3 regions of the Allobosea sp. 05T438 genome follow, and region 2 is predicted to be linked to each of the others. Evidence: riboswitches for the same ligand, from Rfam matches in the RefSeq annotation. Region 2 holds a riboswitch; each other region holds the start of a gene.
What was found. Region 2 has a riboswitch for thiamine pyrophosphate ahead of thiC (phosphomethylpyrimidine synthase ThiC). Riboswitches for the same ligand answer to the same signal wherever they lie in the genome.

Region 1 (3,271 bases), on a different contig from region 2:
GCGCGCCCCGCCATGCGGCGATCGACGCGGCTTCGCCTTGCGACAGGGCGCGGCGTGGATGGCGATGGACGAGGGCGCCGAGCTCCTGCGCGAGGTAGCGCGCGAATTCGGCGGGGGCGACCCGTCCGCCGCGCTCGACGAAGAGCAGCTGCGGCGAGTAGCAGCCCTGCTGCTCGTAGCGGGCGACGTCATGGGCCGCGAGCCGGGCGAGCGCCGGTGCCTTGCGGCTGTCGAGCGCTTCGCGGGCGATGACACCGAAACCGATCTTGTGGCCATGCGGCAGGAAGCGCGTGGTGACCGGCAGCTTGGCGCGCAGGGCCGCGAGCGTGTCGTTGCCGCCATAGGCCATGACGGTGTCGGCTTCGCGCAGGAAAACCGGTTCGGCGGCCGCTTCGCCGCCCTTCCACCAGACGATCGCGAGGCATTCGCCGAGTTCCGGGTCGATCTCCGCGAGGAGGCTGGCGAACCACCCCGCGGTCAACGGCTCGGCCGAGGCGAGCTTGCCCACGCTGCCCGCCTTGACCAGCAATCCGCAGATAAGGCTCCAGAGCGAGAGCGCCGGGACGTTGCCGGCCCAGACATGCAGCAGCAGTTCCGGGCCGTGGGCGCGCAGGTAGCCGCCCTTGGGCGTCGGCTGGAAACCTTCGAGCACGGCGGGATTGGCGAAATCCTCGGCTAGGAAGCGCAGGAGCTGCGGGCGCCGGAAGGTCTTGAGATAGCCGGTCAGGCCGAGGCGGACCGTCTCGCGATCATAGCCGGTGACGATCGGCAGGAGATGCTCGGCCTTGCGTCGGAGCGGGTGCCCGCGGTCGAGCAGACGCGCGACGGCGGCGTCGATCGCGGTGACGATGCGGGCGGTGTCCATCTGCTTCAGCCGGGCGCGTGCATTGCTGCGCACATGCTCGCAGAGAGCCGCGGCCTGTGCTTCGTCGAGCTCCGGCAGCGCGATAGTGACGCTTTCGCCCCAGGCACTGTGACTGACCTCGCGCCAGCGCAGCGCCTCGCGGTCCAGGCCGGGCAGATGGCCTGCGTGCTCGATCACGGCGGTCAGCCCCGCGCCGCCGCAAGGAACTCGGCAACCGCGACCGAGCAGCCCTTCGAGGCTTCGCCGTCGACGCGGCCGAACAGCTTGAAGCCACCCGGGACGATCTCGCCGGCGTCCTCGGTCAGGATCGCGGAAACGCAGTTGAAATGCGCGAGGTCGTGATGGACGATGACGCCGCGCTGGCCTTCCGGCAGGTCCGCCCCGGTCAGCGGATCGACGACGCGGCTGCGGATCCAGTGCGGGCCGGATTTGACCGAGGGGCAGGTCTCGTTTCCGTCATCGTAGAGCTGCGAACTCAGCTCGGTCATCCCGTACATGTTGATGCAGGCCGAGCGCGGCACGCCGAAGGCGGCTGCGAGCCCGTCATAGAACTCATCGGGGCCGAGCTCCCGTGACTGGCCCTTGAAGCCGCCGGTGTCGAGGATCAGGCTGCCCTCCGGCAGGGCGAAGCGCCGGCCGCTCGCGGCGAGCGCGTCCAGCACGGGCACGAAGGAATAGCTCGCGCCGAGCAGGGAATAGGGCTCACCGCTCGCTTCGACTTGGGCGAGCGTCGATAGCAGTTGGTCGAGATCGAGACCCGCAGCGTTGATGAAGACCTGTGAATCGGACGTGCCGCATTCGCGCCGGGCGAGCGAGAGATAACAGGCGAGCGAGGAATTCGGCAGTGCCGTCTCATCTGGGAAGAGGACGCCCATGCGGATGCGCTCGCGGTCGCGCATGAAGCGCTTGCGGAAGTTCACCAGCATCGAGTCCTTCCAGACATCGAGCGTCGGGTGGTAGCTGCGGCCGCGCACGCCCTGCGTCGTGCCGCTCGTCATGAAGACATGGCTAGCCGCTTCCGGCGGGATGCAGCTCAACGTCAGGTCCTTGAAGGCGGTGATCGGCACGGCCGGGATGTCGCGCCAGCGTCTCACCGAAAGCGGCGTACGGCCGCGCTGCAGGGCAAAGCGCCTGTAGGGCTCGTTGTTGCGGAACTGATAGGCGAAGACTTTCAGCGCCATCGCCTCGAATTCGGCTTCCGTGGCATCGGGAAGCGAGATGAACGCGAGGAGCGCCTCGATGATCTCGGCTTGCGTCACTGCGGCTCACTCCGTTCGGACGTTCGCGGGCAAGCCGGGAGCGTCGATCGCAACAGGATCATGGGCGCAAGCTGGAATCAGGGCCCGTGACGGCCGCATGTCCCGCATCCCTACGCCGGTATGATCCGGATCAGGTTCGGAGGGTCACCGCGTTGCCGGGCCAAAAGCCCCGCGGGCGGAATCTCAGCCTCCTAGCGAGGCCCCCCTGGGAACGGGATTTAGGTGGGGCTTCGGGCCATGGCTTGTCAAGCATTGCCGGCGCAGGGCCCGCCGCTTTCGGCGAGAAGCCGGGACATGGCGCGCATGCTGAAGAAGAGGCTCGACGCGGGCCTTCAAAACCGTTTCTGTGCCGGCCATGAACGTTCCTGCGCCGCCACCCCGCATCGCCTCCTTTACCTGCGAAAAGAAGCCGGCCACGGGCTCGCGCGGGATGGTCGTCACCAATCATCCGCTCGCCTCGGCGGCGGGCGCGCAGATGCTGCTCGGCAGCGGCAATGCGATCGACGCCGCTGTCGCCTCGCTCTTCGCGCTGACCGTCGCCGAACCGATGATGGTCGGCATTCTCGGTGGCGGCCTGAGTCACATCCGCCTCGCGGATGGACGCCATGTCGTGATCGACAATCTCTCGACCGCGCCGGGCCATGCGACGCCCGACATGTATGACTGCCTTTCCGACGAGATCGGCAGGCAACGCGACACCCGCGACCGCGAGAACGTCGTTGGCGCCAAGGCGGTTGCCGTTCCGGGCGCGCTCAAGGGCTGGTGCGAGGCGCTGGCACGCTTCGGCACGCTGCCGCTGGCCGAGGTGCTGCAACCTGCGATCGGGCTGGCGGAGCGCGGCTTCATCGTCACGCCATATCTCTCGAACTGCATCACCGACAATGCCGGTGATCTCGCCCGCGACCCGGGCCTCGCGGCGATGCTCCTGCCGGGCGGCCAGCCGCTTCAGCCCGGCATGCGGCTGATCCAGTCCGATTATGCCGCGAGCCTGAAACTGATCGCGGCGGAAGGGCCTGAGGCGCTCTATGGCGGGCGGCTCGGGCGCGCGCTGACCGACTATATGGCGGCGAATGGCGGCCTGATCGATCAGGCCGATCTGGCGAATTACCGCATCGAGATGCGCGAGCCTATCCGCGGCTCCTATCGC
Region 2 (3,271 bases):
GTCGAAACGGGCGCGGGAGACCGCGTCGTCTCGGATCTTCGCCGCCGGATGGCCCTTGGCGAGGTCGGCGGCATGGGCCGCGATCCGATAGGTGATGACGCCGGTCTTGACGTCGTCGCGGTTCGGCAGCCCGAGATGCTCCTTCGGCGTGACGTAGCAGAGCATGGCGCAGCCATACCAGCCGATCATCGCAGCCCCGATGCCGGAGGTGATGTGGTCATAGCCCGGCGCGATGTCGGTGGTCAGCGGTCCGAGCGTGTAGAACGGCGCCTCGCCGCATTCGCGCAGCTGCTTGTCCATGTTCTCCTTGATCTTGTGCATCGGCACATGGCCGGGGCCCTCGATCATCACCTGGCAGCCCTTGTCCCAGGCGACCTTGGTCAGCTCGCCGAGCGTCTCGAGTTCTGCGAACTGAGCCCGGTCGTTGGCGTCGGCGATCGAGCCGGGGCGCAGGCCGTCGCCGAGCGAGAACGAGACGTCATATTTGCGCATGATCTCGCAGATCTCGTCGAAGCGCTCGTAGAGGAAGCTCTCGCGGTGATGCGCCAGGCACCAGCGCGCCATGATCGAGCCGCCGCGCGAGACGATGCCGGTGACGCGGTTGGCGGTCAGCGGGACGTAAGGAAGCCGCACGCCGGCATGGATGGTGAAATAGTCGACACCCTGCTCGGCCTGCTCGATCAGCGTGTCCTTGAACACCTCCCAATCGAGCTTGATCGGATCGCCGCCGACCTTCTCCAGCGCCTGGTAGATCGGCACCGTGCCGATCGGCACCGGCGAATTGCGCAGGATCCAGGAGCGGATGTTGTGGATGTTGCGGCCGGTGGAGAGGTCCATCACCGTGTCGGCGCCCCAGCGGATCGCCCAGACCAGCTTCTCGACCTCCTCGGCCGCGCCGGAGGTGACGGCGGAGTTGCCGATATTGGCGTTGATCTTGACCAGGAAGTTGCGGCCGATCGCCATCGGCTCCAGCTCGGGGTGGTTGATGTTGGCCGGGATGATCGCGCGCCCGCGGGCGATCTCGTCGCGGACGAATTCGGGCGTTACGAATTCCGGCACGCTGGCACCGAAGCTCTCGCCATCGGCATGCCGCTCCCGCGCGCCTTCCAGCATGGCGGCACGACCGAGATTCTCGCGATGGGCGACATAGATCATCTCGGGCGTGATGATGCCCGCCTTCGCGAACTCGTACTGCGTCGTCATCTGGCCCGGCTTCGCCTCGAGGATCGGGCGCTGCGCCGGGCAGGCGGGCACGAGCTGCGCTTCGCTGATATGGCCGTTGTCGGCAGCGGTGACGGCCCGGCCGGGCACGGTCTGGAAGCCGCGGGCATCGAGCCAGGCCCGGCGCGGCTGCGTCAGCCCGGCGTTGAGGTCGATTTTCGCCTCGGTCTCGGTATAGGGGCCGGAGGGATCATAGATGCGCACCGGCGGCTCGGCATCGGTGGTCAGCACGACCTCGCGGAACGGCACGCGCATTTCGGGATGTTCGGGGGCTGCGACATAAATCTTGCGCGAGCCGATGATCGGGCCGGTCGTCACGCTTTGCGGCGCGGTTTTGACGCTGTTCTTCTGGGGTTTGATATGGGCATTCATGGGGATCTCCTCCTTGGTACAGGTCAGGAGATCCGGCGTCGAAGCGGTTCAGTCGCTGTCTGCGGGCAAGGCTTTGCGCCCTGCGATCGCGTTCCAGTCCCTCCGCCGGTATGACCCGGATCAGGTTCGACGGGTTCGGCTTCGGAAGCCATCTCAGCCCTTGCGGGCACCCCTCGGAACGGTACGGAGGTTAGGCGCAGCGAGGCCGCTTGGCAACGGGTGATGCGGCAGACGATCAGAAGGCGGGAATTCTTCAGGCGGAGCGGTCGACAAGGGCGCCCTGCCCGGCCGGGAGCATCGCCTTGCTCTGGTCGACGCTCTGCTGGAGCATGGTGACGAGGCTCTGATCGGCCTGCGCGTTCTGTTTGATCATCTCGGCGGACAGCGCCTGCTGCGTCGAGGCGGCCTGCATCGTGACGATGCTGCGGGCAAGGGAGACGGCGTCGCTCATGCCGGCGACGCTAATGCGCCCGCCTTGCCAAATCCTGAACGGCATCAGGGCCTGATGATCGACGGCACCGCACGCGGCATCGGCAGATCGCGACCGGGCTGCGGCGGGCCAGCCTGTGCTCCGTCATCGCGCGGTTCGCGCCTGTCGGCGMGCGGCGGGGCGGCCCGTTCGCCGGGCGGCGGCCGAACGGTCTCATCTGCACGTGGCCTCACCGGCACGCCAGGAGCACGCTGTTTCACCGCAGGAGGAGCATTCTGAGCCGATGCCGGAAACGGCGCGAAGTAACCCGCGAGCATCAGGCCTGCCATCGCCAGAGCGGACATCTTCATGGCTGCATCTCCCATCGGCTCTCCCTCCGGAAGAGGAACCGCCGTGGGCGTGCGGGGGTTCCTCGCGCGCCGCAAAGAACGGGGCTGCCCATGGAGCAGCCCCGTGCGGGATCAGCGGTTCTGACCGGTCAGCAGCGGCGTGATGCGCCGCAGCGTCACGCGCCGATTCTCGCGCGCGGCGTCCTGGGTCTGAACCTTCAGATACTGCTCGCCATAGCCCTGGGTGGTCAGGTTTTCAGGCGGGATCTGGAAGTCGCGCGTCAGGATCTCGGCGACCGACTGGGCCCGGCGATCCGAGAGCGAGAGATTGTCGACATCGGAGCCGACGGCATCGGTATGCCCCTCGACGAGGAAGACCTCGTTGGGCGAGCTCTGCAGGGCCCGCCGGACCGAATCCGCGATCACGGCCAGACGCTGGCCCTGGTCCGGCGAAACCTGCCAGGAACCGGTGTCGAAGTTGATCGTATCGATATCGACGCTGCGCATGCGGGCACGAAGATCCGGCGAGTAGCGGACCTCGTCGAGCGTGTAGCGACGCGGGATCGCGGCGATCGGCGGCGCCATGATCGTCTCGTAGATCAGTGCCTCGTCGGCCTGATCGGCATCGACGATATAGCGCTCGCGCGGGATCGGCAGCGGCGGCGGCGGCAGCACGACGACATCATCGGCGAAGCGTCCGGGACGGTCACGCAAGGTGTTGTCGATGATCACCACCTCGCGGTCGTCGCGATCGATGCGGATACGGCGGATCAGGCGGCCCTCCTCATCGGTGACGGTGACGATACGCGTGCCATCGGGACGCTCGAACACGGTCCGCATCTCGCCGTCGCGGCGCTCGGAGCGGCCTTGCCAGCCGAGATCGCGGAAACGCTGGTCCTCGTCGCGGCGGATGATGGCG
Region 3 (3,271 bases), on a different contig from region 2:
TGCGGACGACCGGGTCGGAGTGCGCGTCGAACAAGGCATCCCGCCCGAAGACCTCGACCGCGATCGCATACGCCTTAATGCGGTCGGCGCGGCCCGCGATAGCCTCCTCGACAACATAGTCCAGAAATTTCCGCGACCGCTCCGTCGCATCGAAATCCGGGCTTTTCAGGATGCGACCAAGCTGAGCCCTGACGCTTTCAGCTTGGGGAATGCCGGCGGCCCCCGTTTCGCACGGTGTGTCTGCGGCCGAAGCAACCGGTGAGGAACCCAGGATACTCCGCGCTCGCATGATACTCCTCCCGCGAGGACACGCGCTCGAATACTAAATATTATAGCCTAGTATGGGATTTTCGGCCGGACATACAAGTCGATCGACGTTCGCGCCAAAGGCGCGGGTCACGACGCTGCATCTCCGGCGACAGCCGCTGGTCGAAGCAATCCGCAGCTCGCCGACGCTCGCCCACTGCGGCAACAGATCTACTTCTGCTTCGCCAATGCGGTCTGGAATTCAACCGCCTTTGGTATGATTGGCCAGGCCCGGAAGCGGGACGTTGCCGAAGTGAAACGCCCTTAAGCAGACATCTCAGACGTCGGCAAGCGGCCGACCCCGCTTGTCAGGCGCCTCGTGGCGAATGTCTCACTTGGGGCGCCACCAGACCACGAAGGCAAACCTGTGAATGTCTGGCTCGGGGCGGCAGCCAGAGTCTGCTTATGGCGCGAACCGGAGCGCATTGCTCAATGAATGATCGCACCTCGCGCCACCCAGGTGACTTGCGAGCGAGAGGGAGTGTTTGGGTATCCGCAACTTCCGGTCCCCGATTTCTCAATTAAATCATCTGCTTAGTGCAGATAGAAGTGGCGGAGACGGAGGGATTCGAACCCTCGATACCCTTGTGGGGTATGCTCATTTAGCAAACGAGTGCCTTCAGCCTCTCGGCCACGTCTCCGGCGAGAGGCTCTATGCCTGATTGCAGAGGCCTTTGACAAGCCTCGCCGATAACTTCCTTCGTACGACCTGTGCATTCGCGCGAACGCGGCGCTCGACCACTCCCGTGTGAAGGGAGTGCTCGAGAGGTAAGAGGCCGCCGCAACGGAGCCCTGCGCCGGCCTGGCTTGCTCCCCGGCGGCGCTGCCACTAAATTGCTGTTGTCCGTTGGGGTGCCGAAAGGCTGAGAGGCGTGGCTTGCGCCAACCCATCGCACCTGATCCGGGTAATGCCGGCGAAGGGAACGGTCTTCGGCTCGCAGACAAGTTGCTCGCGCCTCAGGCCGCTGCCTTCCCGGGAGCAGGGAAAGCATGACGGCAGCACGTCCTCAGTCAGGCCTGACAGTCGCGGTGGTCGGCGCCGGCGTCGTCGGTCTCGCCTGCGCCACCGAACTGCTGGCGCGCGGCGCTGACGTCACCGTGCATGAACGCGGCCCGCGCGTCGGGGCCGAGGCCTGCTCCTGGTATGCTGGCGGCATGCTCGCGCCCTGGTGCGAGGGCGAGAGCGCCGAGGAGCCGGTGATCCGGCTAGGGCAGCAGGCAGCCGACTGGTGGGAGCGTCATGCCGGCGGCGTCGTCCGCAAGGGCACGCTCGTCGTCGCGCCAAGCCGGGATCGGTCGGAGCTGCGCCGCTTCGGCCAGCGAACCAGCCATTTCGAGGATATCGACGGCGAGGCCATCGCCGGGCTGGAGACCGATCTCGCCGGGCGATTCTCGCGCGGTCTGTTCTTCTCTGGGGAGGCGCATCTCGATCCCCGACAGGCGATCGCCGCTCTGGGCGAGCGGCTGGTCGCGAACGGCGCCGTCATCCATTTCGACAGTGCGGTCGAACCGGCCGATCTCGATGCCGATATCGTCCTCGACTGCCGCGGGCTGGCTGCGCGCGATGTCCTGCCGGAACTGCGCGGCGTCAAGGGTGAGATGCTGCTGCTCCGGAGCGACGATATCAGCCTGTCGCGGCCGGTTCGTCTGCTGCACCCGCGTATCCCGCTTTACATCGTGCCGCGTGCCGACGGGCTCTTCATGGTCGGTGCGACGATGATCGAGAGCGGGGAGCGCAGCCGCATCTCGGCCCGCGCCATGCTGGAGCTGCTCGGCGCGGCCTATGCGCTGCATCCAGCCTTCGGCGAGGCGGAGGTGGTCGAGATCGGTACCGATGCCCGCCCGGCCTTTCCCGACAACCTGCCGCGGCTGACACGCCGCGGGCGGGTGATCCACGTCAACGGACTCTACCGCCACGGTTTCCTGCTCAGCCCCGCGATGGCGTGGATGGCGGCGGAAGCCGTGTCCAATCCGCAATCCAGACCGGAGATGCTGCATGACCTTGCTGCTTAACGGCGCGCCGCAGGAAATCGCCGCGAAGACGCTGGCGGAGGCGCTGGCCGAGCTCGGCTATGGCGGCCGCATCGTCGCGACGGCGGTGAACGGCGAGTTCGTGCCGGCGCGCAAGCGGGCCGAGATGCCTTTGAACGATGGCGACCGCATCGAGGTCGTCGCGCCGATGCAGGGAGGCTGAGATGGCGTCCTTCTATGGTTTCGAGCCGCAGAATCCGCTTTTCCTCGGTACAGCGCAGTATCCGTCTCCCGCGATCCTGGCCGAGGCGGTGAAGCGCTCGGGCGCCGAGGTCGTCACCGTCTCGCTGCGGCGGGAATCGGCCGGCGGCGCCGGGCAGGCGTTCTGGGCGCTGATCCGCGAGCTCGGCGTCAAGGTTCTGCCGAACACGGCGGGCTGTCACACCGTCAAGGAAGCGGTGACCACCGCACAGATGGCGCGCGAGGTCTTCGGCACCGACTGGATCAAGCTCGAGGTGATCGGCGAGGACGACACGCTGCAGCCGGATGTGATCGCGTTGGTCGAGGCCGCCCGCATCCTCGCCGATGACGGCTTCAAGGTCTTTCCCTACACCACGGAGGATCTCGTCATCGGCGGGCGGCTGCTCGATGCCGGCTGCGAGGTGCTGATGCCCTGGGGCGCACCGATCGGGTCGGGCAGGGGGCTCAACAACCCCTATGGCCTGCGCAGCATGCGTCAGCATTTCCCTGACATTCCGCTCGTCGTCGATGCCGGTATCGGCCTGCCTTCACATGCCGCACAGGCGATGGAGATGGGCTATGACGGCATCCTGCTCAACACCGCCGTCGCCAAGGCGGGCGACCCCGCGGCGATGGCGGAGGCCTTCGCGCTCGCCATCCGCGCCGGCCGCCAGGCCTTCGCCGCGCAGCCGATCGAGGCGCGCGACATGGCCGCTCCCTCCACCCCCGTCATGGGCAAAGCCTTCCTGGCCTG

Region 1: linked by a shared signal. The riboswitch ahead of AC1DIN_RS10340 (LuxE/PaaK family acyltransferase) and the one ahead of thiC (phosphomethylpyrimidine synthase ThiC) in region 2 are both predicted to bind thiamine pyrophosphate.
Region 3: linked by a shared signal. The riboswitch ahead of thiO (glycine oxidase ThiO) and the one ahead of thiC (phosphomethylpyrimidine synthase ThiC) in region 2 are both predicted to bind thiamine pyrophosphate.

The regions. Positions count from the first base shown of each region.
Region 1 is NZ_JBFTKQ010000003.1:400,531-403,801, forward strand. Features, by position in the region: gene AC1DIN_RS10335 (acyl-CoA reductase) at 1-1,042, opposite strand, end outside; gene AC1DIN_RS10340 (LuxE/PaaK family acyltransferase) at 1,048-2,124, opposite strand; TPP riboswitch at 2,214-2,341, opposite strand; gene ggt (gamma-glutamyltransferase) at 2,480-3,271, shown strand, end outside.
Region 2 is NZ_JBFTKQ010000007.1:94,060-97,330, forward strand. Features, by position in the region: gene thiC (phosphomethylpyrimidine synthase ThiC) at 1-1,593, opposite strand, end outside; TPP riboswitch at 1,673-1,777, opposite strand; gene AC1DIN_RS16035 (hypothetical protein) at 1,847-2,089, opposite strand; gene AC1DIN_RS16040 (OmpA family protein) at 2,485-3,271, opposite strand, start outside.
Region 3 is NZ_JBFTKQ010000002.1:119,529-122,799, reverse strand. Features, by position in the region: tRNA gene AC1DIN_RS04380 (tRNA-Ser) at 857-947, opposite strand; TPP riboswitch at 1,145-1,246, shown strand; gene thiO (glycine oxidase ThiO) at 1,324-2,319, shown strand; gene thiS (sulfur carrier protein ThiS) at 2,303-2,500, shown strand; gene AC1DIN_RS04365 (thiazole synthase) at 2,502-3,271, shown strand, end outside.